Regions from separate parts of the Vibrio zhugei genome, predicted to be linked through region 3. Evidence: predicted binding sites of a transcription regulator. Region 3 holds the regulator's gene; each other region holds the start of a gene.

Region 1 (5,999 bases), 770 kb from region 3:
CGCACCGACAGGAATCTCTTTCTTTTGGACATGCTCATCGCGAATGTTGCCCATCCCACCCGCGATCATAATAGGTTTATGATAACCGCGTATTTCTTCGCCAGCATGAGACGTCACTTTTTCTTCATAAGTTCGAAAGTAACCTAATAGATTAGGACGACCGAATTCATTATTGAAGGCGGCACCACCCAAAGGCCCTTCTAACATGATATCCAGAGCATTGACGATGCGACCTGGCTTACCAAAGTCACTTTCCCAAGGCTGCTCAAAGTTAGGAATGCGTAAGTTAGACACAGTAAAACCGACCAATCCCGCTTTCGGTTTCCCACCAATTCCGGTAGCACCTTCATCACGAATCTCGCCACCGGAGCCAGTTGATGCCCCAGGCCACGGTGAAATGGCTGTTGGATGGTTATGGGTTTCGACTTTCATCAAAATGTGAGCGTCTTCGTGATGGTATCCGTACTGACCGGTTGTAGAGTCGGCAAAAAAGCGCCCTACCTTGGAGCCTTCCATCACGGCCGCATTATCTTTGTAAGCCGATAACACGTATTCAGGATGCATCTCCATGGTGTTCTTAATCATTTTAAACAAGGACTTATCTTGCTTCTCACCGTCAATCGTCCAATCGGCATTAAAAATCTTATGGCGGCAATGCTCCGAGTTGGCCTGAGCGAACATCATTAATTCAATATCGTTGGGATTACGCTCTAGCTTGGTAAAGCTCTCGACCAAGTAGTCAATTTCATCTTCCGCCAACGCCAAACCAAGGGAAACGTTTGCTTTTTCAAGTGCACGACGTCCGCCATTTAAGATATCAACCGCGGTCATTGGCGCCGGTTCAGCGTGACCGAACAAGGCTTCAGCTTGCGAGAAATCGGTAAACACCACTTCCATCATGCGATCATGCAGTAAGCCTTGCAGCGTCATCAACTGCTCGTCCGATAACTCAGCGTCACAAGTCACATAGTATGCCGTGCCTCGCTCAAGACGTTCAACCGCCTGCAATCCACAGTTGTGTGCAATATCAGTAGCTTTAGAAGACCAAGGAGAGATGGTGCCGGGACGAGGCGTGACAAGCAGGCATAAGCCTTGTGGTTCATGCTCTTGAATGGTTGGGCCGTAAGTGAGTAACTGAGCTAATTTTTCAACTTCTTGTTCATCAAGCTCAATATTAAGCTCAGCAAAGTGCATAAACTCGGCATAAATATCGGTGACAGGGAGTTGATATTCACGACACGTTTCAAGTAACTTTTGTACACGAAACTCAGAAAGAGCTGGGGAACCACGCAAAATTCTCATGTGCTTAGGTCTCTATTGACTAGTGAGTGTGATAGAAATTTTAATAAATTCAATAAAAAACAGTTGGTTGTTGCTTTTTATTAAACTGAGAACCGATTTCATCTCGTTGATTGCAGTGCATTATAGAGGATTTTTTTTTGTGACGTAACACCAAAAGCAACCGTTTGCGTCATTTTTTTTCGAATTTTGAATGTCGCCCATGTTGATGTGACGCTCTCTCTTACTGAGAATTGACGTCTTCTACTTGGTTTTCCCTCGCGCAATACAGCATCAGTGACGCAATACACCCCGTGTTATCACGCGTTAGGCTACCTATTCACGGGGCTTGGCACAAAATCTTTGAGAAAATCACAAAAATTTTAGTGAATTGGTATAATGGGGAACATATCTGGCGTATTGGATTGTCAGAACTTTGCCAAATGAGCCGACTTTGCTATAAAGTCCCTATCCGCTGCGAGAGATCTCAAATTCATGACAACGCTTTTCCCTGACACTTTCACCCGCTGCCTCACTTTAATTCTTGTTGCAGTCACGTTATCGGGTTGCCAAATCGACTCAGAACCCAAAAGCGAATTGGATCAAATCCGTGAACGCGGCGTATTACGTGTCGGCACCTTAAACAATCAATTGTCTTACTATATCGGGACCGATGGCCCCGCAGGACTCGACTATGAACTCACCCGTGAGTTTGCGCGCGAATTGGGTGTCAAACTGGAAATCAAACCCGCCTATCGTCTGGCGAGCCTATTCCCTGCGCTGAAAAATGGTGAAATCGATATTATTGCCGCGGGGTTAAGTCAATCGGAACAACGCTTAAAGCACTTCCGTGCCGGCCCCGCCTACTATTATGTGTCCCAGCAGTTGATCTACCAAAAAGGGGAATGGCGCCCACGCAATATCAAACAACTGATTAGCCATCAAACCCAGCTTGATAGCGCCCAACAAGCCGCATCGCTGATTCATGTGGTGAAAGATTCTCACTTCGAAAAAACATTAGCGGATATTCAGCAGCGTTATCCTAACTTTCACTATAAAGTCGATAATAATAACGATATTAATGATTTACTTCGTCAAGTGTCAAAAGGCAGCTTGGCCTTTACCGTCGCAGATTCAGTGCAAGTCTCGCTTGCTCAACGTATTTATCCTGATCTCGCCGTAGCCTTTGAAATGACCGAAGATCAACCGATATCATGGTTTATGCGCCGCTCTGATGATGAAAGTTTGTATGCGTTAATGATTGAATTTTTTGGGGATCTGAAACAATCAGGCTATCTGGCATCGATAGAAGAGAAATATATCGGTCACATTGGCACATTTGATTATGTCGATACCCGTGCGTTCATTCGTGCTTTAGACAGTCGGCTTCCCAAATGGGCGCCCCTGTTTAAGAAATATTCCGGCGATTTTGATTGGCGCTTAATTGCCGCGGTGGCCTATCAAGAGTCACACTGGAACCCACGAGCCAAATCCCCCACTGGCGTACGTGGTATGATGATGCTGACATTACCAACAGCGCGCAGCGTGGGCGTGCGCAATCGTCTGAGCCCCGAGCAGTCGATTCGTGGTGGCGTCAAATACCTTGACCGCATGGTCAGTCGTATCCCTGATTCCATATCGCGCCATGAAAAAATTTGGTTTGCTCTCGCCTCGTATAATGTGGGCTATGGGCATATGATGGATGCACGGCGCTTAACGCGTGAACAAGGTGGCGATCCAAACTCATGGGGAGATGTCAAAGACCGTTTACCACAGCTGCGCCAGAAAAAATATTTCGCCAATACTACCTATGGTTATGCGCGCGGCGATGAGGCGCTTGCCTACGTTGAAAATATCCGTCGCTATTATCAAAGTATTGCCGGTCATCTCGAGCAACACCCTAGCGCGCCAAGCGACAGCAATACCGATGATTTGAAAGTCATTAATGTGGCCCCATTGCCCGATGATCTGGACGATGACAGTGCGGATGTAGACCAAAGCGACGATACGCCATCCAATGAAACTGTGAGCCCAACAGAGAAACCATGAGACTGACTTTCAGTCATTAAATTATCACTTGATCTTTCTACTAAAAAACCCTAAAACAGTAGGAAGTTCTCGTGATGATTGGGCGTTTGTCCCCTTCTAAGAACACACGATTAACCGCAGATAATCTTTATCTCAATTCTTATCTTATCGATAGGCTTGCATGGCCGCATACTCATGTGACAAAGGTATATGTTGTTCCAACCTATACCTCTTAAGTCCGTGATGCGGTCAGCAATTCGCTCATGGTGGGGTTGTTCAGCCGATCCCATCAATCGCGCCACGCAATGACGAAAGACGAGATTACAATCATACTGGAATTAGACGTACAGGAGGTTGTTTTATGTTAAAACGTAAACAATCAAATTTATTTAAAAAACAGACAATTGCAGCAAACAGACGCCGAAGAATGCAAACCAACAATAAACGGAAAATCTTCGCGCGCCACCACTCTTATGTACAAATGAGCTGTTAATTCCATAGAGCAAACCCCCACATCAGTGGGCGTTTGCTTCCCTCTTCAGCCAGACTTCACACCTATGTTATTTGTCTTGTCCATTGATAGGCGGCTCAACAAACGCGGCTCGCTCTTCGCGTTTCCGCGCTTTAATTTCTTTGCGACGACGTTTAAAGAAGGCCTGTAACTGGGCTCGGCACTCCTCGGCTAATAAGCCAGACTCAATGGTCGCATAGTGATACGCGGCTTCATTCTCAAACAAATTCAATACGGTTCCTGCTGCGCCCGCTTTTAAATCCGGCGCACCAAAGACAATCCGTTTGACGCGGCTATGCAGCAGCGCGCCGGCACACATCGGACAAGGCTCCAACGTGACATATAATGTGGTATCCAATAACCGATAGTTATTCAGCGCCTGCCCCGCTTTGCGGATCACTTGAATTTCCGCATGCGCCGTCGCATCGTGATCGCCAATCGAGCGGTTCCACCCTTCAGCAATGATCGTCCCGTCTTTGACCAATACCGCTCCTACCGGCACTTCGCCAGCCAGTTCAGCTTGATGAGCCAGCTCGATCGCACGTTGCATATACACGTGATCTTGTGGACTAAATGTGGCGTGCGAGTCAGTCATGTCGAAAAATGCCTTGATCATTGGGGCGCGTATTATAAACAATTTCCAACAAAGCTACACCTCCAGATGCTCAGCGAGATAATCAATCAACAAGCGCACTTTCGGCGATAACAGCCGGTTTTCTGGATACAGGGCCCATACCCCTTCTCTGTCGGTTTTCAAACCATCCAGCACTTCCACCAGCTCTCCCGAGCGTAAATATGGGCGAACATAGTAATCCGGCAATTGCACCAAGCCCATACCTTTTAATGCCGCATTCAATAACACAAAGCCGCTATTACACGACAAGCGTCCACTGACTTTCATCGTACGATCACTGCCTTTAACGTTAAACCGCCAATGATCGTGGGTGCCGACTAAGCACTGATGATGTTGCAGCTCGGATAAGGTGTGCGGCACGCCCATACGTCCTAGATAGTCTGGGGTGGCGCAGACAAACAATTGCCGTTCACACAATTTACGCGCAATAAAACTCGAGTCTTCCAACTGCCCCAAGCGAATCGCCACATCGACGTGTTCTGCGACTAAATCTAACTTACGATTAGTCAATACCAGTTCCAATTCCAGATCCGGATACAACTGCAAAAAATCCTGCAGCAGTAAGGCAATTTTCCATTCACCAAAGGTAACAGGCGCGGTCACCTTAACTTTGCCTTTCGGCGTGGCCTGCATTTGTGTCACCGCTAATTCGGCTTCAGCCAGCCCTTCAACCAATGAGCGGCAATGCTGATAATACAACTGCCCAGCTTCGGTTAATGACACTCGTCGTGTGGTTCTTAATAACAGTTTGACGCCTAAACGCTGCTCTAATGCATTGACACGCCGACTAATGTTCGCCACGGAGGTCGATTGACGCAAGGCGGCCTGAGTAAAGCTTCCCGTGTCTGCCACCGTCACAAATTCATTAACCCCTTCCCAATTTGCCATTTTTATTATTACAATTTTGTAAAAGTTATTCTTATTTTGCCCTAATTATCTTTTAAATGAAATCCACTATACTGTTTTACTATTGTGAAAGCCGATTAAGTACCATTACTTCATAAGGAAAACATCAATGTCACAGGATAAATTTATTAAATCTCGCGCCGCGGTTGCGTGGGGTCCAAACCAGCCACTTAAGATGGAAGAAGTGGATGTTATGTTGCCACGCAAAGGCGAGGTATTGGTTAAAATCGTCGCGACAGGTGTTTGTCATACTGATGCATTCACCCTATCAGGTGACGATCCAGAAGGTGTTTTCCCAGCAATTCTCGGTCATGAAGGTGGCGGTATTGTTGAAATGGTCGGTGAAGGCGTCACTCACGTCGAAGTGGGCGATCATGTCATTCCTCTTTACACCGCAGAATGTGGTGAGTGTAAGATGTGTTTATCTGGCAAAACCAACCTATGTTCAGCAGTCCGTGAGACTCAAGGTAAAGGCTTGATGCCTGATGGTACCACGCGTTTTTACAAAGACGGCGAGCCAATTTTCCACTACATGGGATGCTCAACCTTCTCTGAGTACACCGTGCTACCAGAAATTTCACTGGCCAAAGTCAGTAAAGAGGCCCCACTAGAAGAAGTCTGCTTGTTAGGTTGTGGTGTAAC
Region 2 (5,999 bases), 360 kb from region 3:
CACGGATTTTTTCTTGGGCGCGTTGACGTGATTTTACTCCGCAAGTGTAGGGGATGGTATCGGTTAACATCGCGGTTTCTTTACATAGGTTAGTGAGTTCGTATTGGGCTTGATGCGCTTTGCTGTAAAGCACGTCAAAATCGCGGTAGGGTTGCAGTGGCGTGGATGAGATAGGCTGAATGCCATATAACCCGCTTAGGCTATGTTTAAATACTTCAGAACTGATTTCACTTTGAGATTCCCCTGTGCGGCTGTCCTCGATGCTCGTATCGATTGGCATCGGCGCTGCAAACGCGGGGGCACGGCTTAGAATTAAAAGCATCAGGGCCGTGGTACGGAATAAGAGGCTCATAGTCACTCTCCTTGGCTAACGCTGTATGAGTCAGAATGGGCACGAAAAGGATTTCATGACAACAGCTCGCGAAAGGTACTTAGCTCTTTGTTCTAATAGTTATATCTGGTCTGCAATAGAAAAAACAATGCCTATGACACGAAAATGACAATACATTTGCACAACGGGTCACTGGCGTAGCGTGTACATACTGGATTCTCCTCTAGAATGATTTGAAAATAGTCAACGATATCAATGATAAAAAAGCGGTAGCGTTAGGGGCTATCGTTTTTTTTGAGAATCGGTTAGGCTTAGCTCATGATGACAGCTTAGAGAAAAATAGTATGCAAGATCCGGAATTTTGGCATCAAAAATGGGCGGATAATAAGATTGGTTTCCATAACGGAGAGGTTCATCCCTTTCTCGCCAAATATTGGTCAGCGTTGGCTCCTAAACGCCACGAGCGCGTTCTCGTGCCATTGTGTGGAAAGAGCGAAGATTTGGTCTGGTTGGCAGAGCGCCATGATGATGTGGTAGGGGTGGAACTGAGTCCAATCGCAGTGCGTGCCTTTTTCGCCGAACATTTTTATACGCCGATGGTCACTCAGCTAAGCAGTGCTCACGAGCTATATCAATTTGATGAACTGTCGATCTACACGGGCGATTTCTTTACCGTACCGGTAGAGACAGTTGATATTGTTTACGATCGTGCTGCGTTAGTCGCGCTTCCTGCGGAAATGCGCATCGACTATGCTGAGCGTGTAAAGCGCTTACTGTCACCGCAAGGACGACTGTTGGTGGTGACGTTGGATTATTCTCAAGATGAAATGGCGGGGCCTCCGTTTAGTGTGGATGAGCAAGAGCTACAACGCTTGTTCTCCGGCTACACATTAACGCTACTTGAGAGTGAGCAAGCCGATGAAGTGCATCCTAAACGTGTGGATAAAGGTTTGTCTCGGTTTGCCGAAAACGTATGGTTGATTACTGCGCCATAATAACAGCGTTAGGTGGACCAATGTCCACCTAACATCGATGGATTTAATAATGAATCTGGATCGCGTTACGACATTCTGCGGCAAGCTCAATGGCGTGCTCGACCGTTTCCCCGCGCGCAAGGGCCACGCCTAGTCGGCGGCGGCCATCAATCTCTGGTTTGGCGAATAAACGAACTTGGGTATGCGGTACCAGAAGCGCATGTTCCAAACCACCAAAGCCGAGTGAAGTCGATACCCCTTGACCTAAAATAGCCGCGGAAGCGCTGGCACCGTATTGCGTGATATGCCCAATAGGCAAGCCTGTGAACGCGCGGACATGGAGCGCGAACTCTGAAAGATCTTGTGAAATCAGCGTCACTAAACCCGTGTCATGCGGGCGAGGGGAGACTTCATTAAAAATAACGCTATCGCCTTTGACAAAGAGTTCGACCCCAAACAGGCCATAACCGCCTAACGCATTGACCACTTCTTTGGCCACATATTCGGCTGCCTTGCGTGCTTTTTCGGTCATTGCTTGTGGCTGCCAAGACTCACGGTAATCGCCATCCTCTTGACGGTGACCCACTGGAGCACAGAAATGCACGCCATCGACGGCACGGACGGTGAGGAGTGTAATTTCGTAATCAAAGTCAATGAAGCCTTCAACGATAACGCGACCTGCACCACTGCGACCACCCGCTTGTGCGTACTCCCATGCGGTTGGAATGTCTGACGAGGAGTTAAGGACACTTTGACCTTTGCCTGATGAGCTCATTACGGGTTTGCAGACACAGGGAAAACCGACGGCTTCGACGCCTGCGTTAAATTCTTCGTAAGTATCAGCGAAGCGGAAAGGTGAGGTTGGCAACGCGAGGGTTTCTGCGGCTAGGCGACGGATGCCTTCACGATCCATGGTGAGGCGAGTGGCGTTCGCCGTTGGCACGACATTAAATCCTCTCTGTTCTAATTCAATCAGTTTTGACGTGGCGATCGCTTCAACTTCAGGAACGATATAGTGAGGCTGCTCTTGTTCGATGATGCGATGCAGCATCTCACCATCTAGCATATTAAAAACATGACGACGATGGGCAATTTGCATGGCTGGCGCGTTATCATACCGGTCGCAGGCGATCACTTCCAAACCAAGGCGCTGACATTCAATCGCAACTTCTTTACCTAATTCTCCTGAACCAAGTAACAGGACACGAGTTGCATTTGTACTTGTAGCGGTTCCCAACATAAAAAATCCTTCCCAATGTATAGAGTGCTGATAATAAACAGCGCACATAATACGGATTTTAATGCAAAAAGCAAACGTTTGCGTAGTCGAAATTATTGACTATGAATTAATAAAGAGGAGCCCGGACATACCGCATTGAGTGTGTGAGTAAGCGAGAGTTATGGTGATACATGAATCTCAGAGATGGGCGCTGTATCACGAGAATGTCATGTACAAACGGTATACTTTAGGGCGATTATTTAATGATATTGTATTTTCCATCAATAAGTTAAGTCGTCTATGCCATTGGATTATTTAAGAGGAATGTATGACTTCTGTTTTTATGTCTACCGTTAAGGCTGGGATGAGCGCTTGTCTGCTTGTTGCCTTACCGCTATGGGCTCATGCAACCAGTATCGACGTTTTTGCTATGCCGTCAGACAGTGTGGTGAAAACAATGCAGCAAACCAGTGATACGCTGCACTCTTACGGTATTGACAGTTTTTATCGTCAAGGTAAGCCTGTTCATATCACTCTGTATTTGACAGAGTTTCCATCTTCAGCTCAAGAAAAAATCACTCAGATTGTCCAACGGTTTGCGAAAACACAGGCGCCGTTTCCTATTACGGCCAGTGGTGTCACCGTGACCAAAGGGCACTGGGCGTTTATCGATGTGAAGCGCAGCGCCGCGCTGCAGCGTTTGGCTGATGAAATCACACTCGCGCTCGAACCGTTACGCGTTTCTGATCCGACGATGCCTGACTGGGTCAAAGCGTATCCGAATAAACAGGCGGCATTTGAGCGCTATGGCAGTCCAAATGTGTTTCAAAATTTCACGCCTCACTTAACGCTCGTTGGGGGCGAAACCAACCCTAACTTAGCCAAGTTCGCGAAGGCCATGCACCAGCATCCCCCCTATGTGCAGGGAAAAATTGTAGGAATCGGCGTGGGCATTACGGATAAGTGGGGTCAGCAAAAAACGATTTTGGGTGAATACCGCTTCAACAAGGCGCAGCCATAGTGAGTCACCTACAGGTGTGATAGAGTGTAGATTCACTCGAACACCACTAGGTAGAAGTCAGATAATGAGCTCATTGATCGTGTTTTATGATGGAACGTGCCCGTTGTGTGCAAAAGAAATGGACCAGTTACGTAAGCGTGATACGCAGCAGCGTCTCCATCTCGTTGATCTACATAGTGACGAGTTTGCGCAATTTCCCGATATTGACCCGGTTGCCGCCAGCGAAATCTTGCATGCGGTTGATCAGCAAGGTCGATTATTACTTGGGCTAGATGCGGTGCATAAAGCGTGGCAAATGGTAGGGAAAGGATGGGTCTATGCGCCATTGCGCTGGCCTTTAATTCGACCTGTTGCAGATTGGTGTTATTTGTTTTTTGCTCGCCATCGTTACCGTATTTCGTTTCTTTTTACCGGTACCTCGAGGTGCGAGAGCGGACAATGTTCCATTAACAAGAAATAATCCTTCGGTCATCTGATGTTATAGAAGCCCTTTCATGTTGCAGTGAAAGGGCTTTTTATATTCGTCTTGCAGTGTTGTCTTCGTTTGCTCGACGAATACTCAATCACTTTGATGGGACGGACGCGTAGCTGAATTCAATGTCTGGGTTGAGCCCATCAAGTGTGGCTTGCGTGCTATCGAGATGACTGATCGGCGTATTTCCCATTTCGACCAATGCCACATGAGTGACCAGAGAAAAGTCCAAGCCTGCCATGCGCATTTGAATTAACGCCACTTGCAATGGCGCAAGGCTGGGATTAAACGCCGCATTTTCAGCATAAGCGCCTTGGAAGGTGTCCTGCGTCGTGGTCCGTAGAGCCACGCCACTGACATTATGGGTATAAGGCGCATGGCTGATATTCAGTGCTGCGAGTGCCTGCGTCAAGAGAGGATCATCTAACGGATGCTCAACGCCTTGATGAGACTTATCCATCAAACGCTGCGCAATGTCTAAATCATCAGGGCCAAAAGATTCAGGAAGATAGTGTTGCAACGACAACTCGTCTCGTTGTGGTAATTGAATCATCAACGAGGAGGCCGTAGTCAACTCATTCATGAACTGGCGACAGTGACCGCAGGGAGTATGATTGACCGTGACGTCTTTAATACCCGTTTCACCTTTCATCCATGCATGACTAATGGCCGCTTGTTCTGCATGGATGGATTGACCCAATTGTACCCCTGAGAACTCCATGTTGGCGCCAAAGTACAGCGTACCAGTCAGTCCTCGTGCTATGGCTCCCACATAAAATTTTGAAATAGGCACATGCGCATAACAGGCGGCTAGGGGGAGAAGCGCGACACGTAAATCGGCATCATTGAGCCCAGAGCATTTGAGGAGTGTATCAAACTGTTGGCTAGAGAGTGTTGCGTCAAAATCCTTGTCTAAAACAATCGGAGTAAGAGAGTCGGCAATTGACTCAGGAAGGCGGCTTAACGCCTGCTCGAGTAAATCTTTCATTGGAGCATCCTAATTGATTATGGATAGTCAGTTTAGGGAAAATGCCAGTTATTGAAGTGATGATGGTCACATTTCAAATGAAAGGTGTTATTTTTATTGCATTAATAGTTATAGATCACGCAAGAAGGCGCGTCTTCCACGCGCCTTTAAGCTTTGCATTGCGCCACAATGGCATCTGGGGGACGCCATGGTAGGCAGCAGCATCAGTGAAGGAGTTGATCGAGCCAGACTGTCAACGTGAAGAGAAACGGCGCCAAAATTGACGTAATAACTCCGCATAATACCAATGCCAGAGAGCTGAATGCCCCGTCTTTGGGATCGGTTTCTGCGCAGGTTGCCGTTCCTAAGGCATGTGAGACCGAGCCCATCGATAACCCTCTGGCAAGCGAATGTTGGATATTCAAAAAGCGAAGAATCGGATAGCCCATGATGGCCCCGAACAGTCCTACAATCATCACCACGATCGCCGAAATCGAAGGTTCCCCACCAAGGTGACTCGCGACTTCCATTGCTATCGGAGTGGTCACCGATTTGGCCATAAGCGCGGCGACTAAGTGCATGTCTGTATGTAATAACACCGCAATGACGCTGGCCGTTATCATTGACATCACGCTACTTAAGAGGCAAGCCAATAAAATCACTCGCCAATTGGCACGGATTTGCGGGAGTTGTTCGTATAGCGGAAAGGCTAAGGCAACGACCGCAGGACCGAGTAGCTGGCTTAAATAAATGTTATCGGCGTAATACGTTTTAAAGGGAATATTCAATGCCGTCAGCAGTACGATCAGTAGAGCAATACAAATCAGTAAAGGGTTTGCGATGGGGGAGGAGATTTTCGCGCAAAACCAACGACAAATGAAAAATACCGCAATGGTAACAACCAACCACATTAGTGATGCTCCTTATGAGACGCCTGAGGTTCAATACGATTCATAAACTTGTTGAGAACAAGGCTTAATATCACCAAGACGATGAGTGAGCCACCAATCGCACT
Region 3 (5,999 bases):
AAGAACTGGAATGTATTCCTGAGCTCAACCTCACTGGTATGGAGTTTCTACGTTATGGAGCGGGGCAGGTGAGTATGTTGCGTGCCGGAATCGCTTTCGCCGATAAAGTTAACGCGGTGAGTGCCAATTATGCCACGGAGCTGTTGACGCCTTTGGGTGCTCATGGGTTCGTTGATGACTTTGTGCGTCGCGAACGCGATTTCGTCGGAATTGTTAACGGGTGTGATTACTCGGAGTGGAATCCGGCAACCGATGCGTTCTTGCCTCAAACCTATCACTGGGAAGCGGAGTCGTTACGTGCAGGTAAACGAGCCTGCAAACAGTGTTTACAGCAGAAGGTGGGATTACCTCTGCGCAGTGGTGTCGCGGTGTTTGGTATGGTTTGCCGTTTAACACACCAAAAAGGTTTCCATTATCTCTTGCCCATCATCGAACAGTTTTTACACAATGATGTGCAAATGGTCATTGTCGGGACTGGCGATCCAAACATCGCCGCGACCTTGCATCAACTCGCTAATCGCTATAGTGATAAATTGATGTTTATTGAAGCCTATAGTAATGAATTGGCCCACTTGGTCGAAGCGGGAGGGGATTTCTTCTTAATGCCTTCAGAGTTTGAGGCGTGCGGACTGAACCAGATATACAGTATGGCTTATGGAACGTTACCGATTGTGCGCGAAGTCGGCGGACTCAAAGATACGGTTGCCGATTACGATAAGTTCCCACAAGAAGCGACCGGATTTGGTTTTCTCGAACCCACCCCTCAAGCGTTACTGATCGTGATGCAGCGCGCATTGCTGTTTTATTTACAGTCGCCACAAGCCATGTTAGAGGTGCAGCAAAGAGCAATGCAGCGCGACTTTAGTTGGCATGAATCAGCGGTGCAGTACGTCAAAATGTATCGGAATGCATTAGAACAATAAGTATCTAATGACACAGAGTAAGAGATCGCACGCGGATCTCTTACTTTTTGACGCCCCTCTGTTTTGTGCGATATTATCTCCCGCTATTGTTTTTTACTGTGCTATGATTATCGGCCTTTTTGTATTTTTGGGGTAGTAATGCCTGACACTCTGCTGTTTCACAAAGCATTTTATCACTCGAATAGTCGCGAATGGGTTGTGTTCATTCACGGAGCCGGTGGCAGTTCGTCCATATGGTTCAAGCAACTCAAAGCGTACCGTCAGCAGTTTAATGTCTTGTTAGTGGATTTACGCGGCCACGGACGTTCGGCCGAGAAGCTGACAAGTCAACACCGGGATGCGTATACCTTTCGAAGTGTGTCAGATGATGTGCTATCGGTGATGGATGAGTTAAAGATTACTTGTGCCCATATTGTGGCGATGTCGTTAGGCACATTGATTGCACACACTCTTGCTCAGCATTGGCCGCAACGAGTCAAAAGTATGGTGTTAGGTGGGGCGATTTTATCACTCGATTGTCGCACTCGCTGTTTGATTCACTTAGGCGATAGTCTTAAAAATATCGTGCCCTATATGTGGCTGTATCGATTATTTGCTTATATTGTGATGCCAACCTCTAGGCAGCAGGAATCTCGGCGTTTGTTTATTCGTGAAGCGAAAAAGTTGTGCCAAAGTGAATTTAAGCGCTGGTTTCGTCTCGCGTTGAATGTTAACCCGATGATGGCGCGCTACCAGGAGAATATGAACCCGGTACCGACGCTGTATGTCATGGGTGATAAAGACTATTTATTCCTCGCGCCAGTCAAAGCCTGGGTTCGCGATCACTCGCTTAGCGCATTGGTTGAAATTGGCGACTGTGGGCATGTCTGTAATATCGAAAACGCGCAAATGTTTAACCGACATTCTATTGAATTTATTGCCCAGCAAAGTCAAACAGGATGACGCTTAAGCCCATAGACTTAAGCATACTCTGCCAATGCGCACCCACAGTGCCAACAAATAGCAAATTGCCCTTCGTTAACTTCGTGACATTGACGACAAGTCCAGTTGGGAAAGACGGTGTCTGTCGATTCTTTTTGGAACTTGCGAATAATGGTGTGGGCTTCATCGGCTTGAAAAGCATGAAAAAGCCATATGTACGGCATGGAATTTTCATCCATGGGGATTTCACCAAGTAAGCTAAACCACTGTTCACCTCTGACTTCACAGGCGATATTTTCAGATTGTAGCAAGCCACAGATGATGTGTGCTTCTGTCGGATTATTGGCTAAGTAGATTTTCATTACCCACTCCTTGTCTCGATATGCGGACATCATAGCAGAGCATTAAAACAAAGTAATGGGCAATAAAAAAGCACTCCTATGAGTGCTTTTTTCTATCTGAAAACAACTATAACCGTTGCATCAGTTCATCTCGACGATGTTTAGCAATGACCGACCAGTGCTGTCCTTCTATCGCCCCTTCTAGAGCCCAAAGCAACTCGATGTTAACAGTGCTTGTATGGGTATCTTGAATCGCCTTGTAAGCTTCTACTGCGCCTTTTTGATGCAGCATTTCCACAGACTCGATTCCCGCTTTACGAAGCATACGTTCTGTGGCTAAACGTAAGTTTGGTAAATCTTTAAGCCGAGTCGGTTTCGCTTTTGCTTGTGATTCGCGTTCTTTCTTCGCGACAAGCAGCGCCTGATTGGCTTCTTGTAGGATTTTATCAGTATTATCCCAGTAGCTATCAGGAAGAGCAAAATACTTAGTAATAACTGGGAACCCACGTTTTTTATAAATATAGGGTTCTAAGCCTTCTGAACGATATTTCTCTGCACAGTGATCATCAGCGCGAATATGAAGTTTGTCTTGTACGACCAATGCGAACATTGTGTCATCAACAAAAATACCAAATCCGCCGAACATTGAACGAGATTTTACGCGTCCTAATGATTCAAACAGACGCATTGAGTTTTTTAATATAGGTTTATCCATGCCTTTAGTCTCGGTGTAATTTAAATACGCCACCAAAATCAGGTCCGAGAGTGTAGCAATACAATGATTTTACTTTGTCAACAAAACGTAAACTTACATTGTACATAGTTCATCGGTAACCCCGCTACCTTTCCATACCAAAGTATAGTGCATATTGGTGAAGGCCGGAGGCTTTGCGTCCCAACTTTTCAATTGGTTTGCCCTGTACGTGACATTTAAGTTTAATAGAACTTTTATGAGCTTACTACAAAGGGAGAAGGAGAGAATGTCCTATCCCCCAAAAACCATAAACATAAGTGTTACTGTCAATGAGTATTAATTATATGTGATCGTTCCCATAATGACACTTATATAGATGAATTTCAATTTACAATTTCTTTACAGTGTCGCGAATGACTAATTCTGGGTGCATTTCGAAGGTACGACGCTCGTGTTGTTTGTTTTTTATCCGTTCCAACAAAATTTCAAAGGCGTTTTTACCCACACGACGTTTCGGTTGGTGAATCGTGGTCAGTGGGGGGGAGAAATATTCCGCCAACTCTATGTTGTCGTAGCCGATGACTGAAATATCATCAGGCACACGGCATCCTTTTTGTTGTAAGCGGCTGATCAAACCGAGCGCCATGGTATCGTTAAAGCAAAAAACTGCCGTCGGTAACGAGTCCATTGCCAACAGTTTGTCTGCGGCAAGTACTGCGGTATCACACTCGAAGTTACCTTCTAAAATCCAATCTTCATTGACCGGCAATTTGGCTTCTTGCATCGCGCGGCGGAAACCACGAATGCGTTCTTGACACGCCACTTTAGAAAGATGACCACTGAGGCAAGCGATATCGGAGTGACCATTCTCAATCAAATGCTTGGTCGCCAGATAGCCACCTTCTTCTGAATTATCGAGTATGTTGTCGGCTTGTGAATCTTCCAATCCCCAATCCATGATGACTTTTGGAATGTCGGCATGGTTATCGAGCATTTCCATCAGCTGCGGAGTCATATCCGAACACATGACCAAAATACCATCGACACGCTTTTCCGCCAGCATACGCACATAATCACGCTGTTTTTCATAAATGCCGCCCGTATTACACAGTACGAGTGTATAGCCTTGACGGTAGCAATAGCTTTCGACACCATCGATAACTTCGGAAAAGAACTGATTGGTCGATTGGGTAACCAACATCCCTATGGTCCGAGTCGTGTTGCATTTTAGACTTCTTGCCACGGCACTCGGCGCATAATTCAACTCTTTCACAGCGTTAAGTACTCGCTCTTGCGTTGTTTCCGCCACAAAGCGTGTTTTATTGATCACATGTGACACAGTCGTTGTCGACACGCCAGCAAGGCGGGCTACGTCTTTAATTGTCGCCATTGGTTTTTCCTATAACAGCTGCTGGCTAGGAAGGGTCAATTACTGAACTCAGCCAACAGAAGGCTTTTATGAAGCCGAAATTTAAGCAAAAAAACCGCTAACGATGAGCGGTTCAATTGGATAATTTTGATAACAAACTGGGTGTGATTTTAGACTGCTCTCTGTCTTGCCGCAATGAAAAATTCATATTTGTCCGATTTGCCCCGCGCAGGCGAGTCAGTGCCTTATTTTTCGATGGCGCATGTCGGCGGCGGACGTGTGACGCTGAGGATATTGAGAGGCGTTAGGGCGTGGAAAACCACCCTGAATAGTTGAGTGTAAACCACGTAACGCGTTAGCTAAGTGTGAAAACTCGATGCTAGCTTGTTTTGAATCAATAAAGCATGAGGTTTTTATGAGTAACCCTAGAAATATTACGGACTATGAATAGAATGAACTGAGTGTGTATTGAATCGGAAGCCAGTAACGCCTATGAATTATCCGTTATTAGTTGTAGAAAGTGAGCGCGATACGCGGCTTATTTTAGTCAATTACTTTCAGCAGGAAGGATACGATGTACTGTCGGCTGAGACTAGTATAGAAATGCGTGAACACTTAAACCAACAGGAATTCGATGTCATATTGTTGGACGCGCAATTGTTATCGGGTGACAGTTTAATGATCACTCGCGAATTACGTAATCAGTCCGACGTAGGAATTATTCTTCTCAATGGACGAGAAGACAATATCGATAAAATTATTGGTTTAGAAATGGGGGCCGACGACTACGTTGCGAAACCGTTTGAATTAAGAGAGTTACTCGTCAGAGTGAAAAACTTGATGTGGCGGGTGTCGCGTGCCCGTGAGCATGCGCCACTAACTCAACATTCGGACTGTCAGCAAATCCAGTTTGGTGATTGGTTCTTTGATATTCAACGGCGTTCTTTGAGCCAGAATGGCGAACCGATTAAATTAACCAAAGCGGAGTATGAATTATTAGTCGCTCTTGCGTCTAATCCGCATCAAGTGCTCACAAGAGAAGCGATTTTAGCGATGATCAGCCATCGTGTTGATACCCCTAATGACCGCACCATTGATGTATTAATTCGTCGATTACGGTCAAAGATGGAGTGTGATCCCAAAACCCCACAGATTATTGTGACGGTACATGGTGAAGGGTATATGTTCGCAGGGACATAAATCTCACGTTAAGACCAGTCGAAACACAAAAACGCCAATTCCCGACAGCGAGAATTGGCGTTTTTTGTGATGGCCTGTTGGATATGCCAATTAGGAAGATGGCTTCTTCACAGGGTCGGGCATGTCTTCAGCGGTCGAGGCTTTCGGCGTTGTTGGTAAAGGTTCTGGTGTGGTTTTCAGTAACCAATCACGTAGATCTTGCCAAAGGCTCCCCATGGTCTCGTGCCAGTATCGTTCGGTTTGTTCTAAGTATCGCGCTTTGGGGGCATACTTTTCCCAAGGTTGGCGAATGTTCTTTTGGGCTAAATAGTTGGTTGGTGCCGGCACAGGTGCCAACCCTGCGGCATGAAATTCGTGCAGAGCTCGATGCATGTGCGATGCGGAAGTGACCAAGACCATTTTCTTCTGTTTGACAAATGCCGCGGCTTGGCGCGCTTCCTCCCACGTATCTTTGGCGGTTTCTAATAAAATAATATCGGCTTTCGGTACGCCGAGCCCCAGCGCGACCTGAGCGAGCATCCGCGCATGACTAAATTCACTTCCTCCAGCGT

Evidence for each region. The regulator PurR, encoded in region 3, represses purine synthesis genes. The targets are predictions, from matches to a motif close to TNANGNAAACGTTTNCNTNA.
Region 1: a site for PurR is predicted at 1,455-1,474, ahead of purL (phosphoribosylformylglycinamidine synthase). Genes of this name have one in related genera too.
Region 2: a site for PurR is predicted at 2,612-2,631, ahead of purT (formate-dependent phosphoribosylglycinamide formyltransferase). Genes of this name have one in related genera too.

The regions. Positions count from the first base shown of each region.
Region 1 covers NZ_CP033078.1:2,000,802-2,006,800, forward strand. The annotation lists gene purL (phosphoribosylformylglycinamidine synthase) at 1-1,302, opposite strand, end outside; gene mltF (membrane-bound lytic murein transglycosylase MltF) at 1,774-3,327, shown strand; gene tadA (tRNA adenosine(34) deaminase TadA) at 3,867-4,412, opposite strand; gene EAE30_RS14560 (LysR family transcriptional regulator) at 4,467-5,339, opposite strand; gene EAE30_RS14565 (S-(hydroxymethyl)glutathione dehydrogenase/class III alcohol dehydrogenase) at 5,467-5,999, shown strand, end outside.
Region 2 covers NZ_CP033078.1:1,581,679-1,587,677, reverse strand. The annotation lists gene EAE30_RS12580 (nucleotidyltransferase family protein) at 1-352, opposite strand, end outside; gene EAE30_RS12575 (thiopurine S-methyltransferase) at 676-1,326, shown strand; gene purT (formate-dependent phosphoribosylglycinamide formyltransferase) at 1,370-2,545, opposite strand; gene EAE30_RS12565 (2'-5' RNA ligase family protein) at 2,853-3,545, shown strand; gene EAE30_RS12560 (thiol-disulfide oxidoreductase DCC family protein) at 3,610-4,005, shown strand; gene cdd (cytidine deaminase) at 4,109-5,005, opposite strand; gene EAE30_RS12550 (LrgB family protein) at 5,209-5,895, opposite strand; gene EAE30_RS12545 (CidA/LrgA family protein) at 5,895-5,999, opposite strand, start outside.
Region 3 covers NZ_CP033078.1:1,226,122-1,232,120, forward strand. The annotation lists gene glgA (glycogen synthase GlgA) at 1-923, shown strand, start outside; gene EAE30_RS11005 (alpha/beta fold hydrolase) at 1,062-1,865, shown strand; gene EAE30_RS11010 (putative signal transducing protein) at 1,883-2,206, opposite strand; gene EAE30_RS11015 (TfoX/Sxy family DNA transformation protein) at 2,313-2,900, opposite strand; cyclic di-GMP riboswitch class I at 3,012-3,112, opposite strand; gene purR (HTH-type transcriptional repressor PurR) at 3,268-4,269, opposite strand; gene torR (two-component system response regulator TorR) at 4,741-5,448, shown strand; gene elyC (envelope biogenesis factor ElyC) at 5,539-5,999, opposite strand, start outside.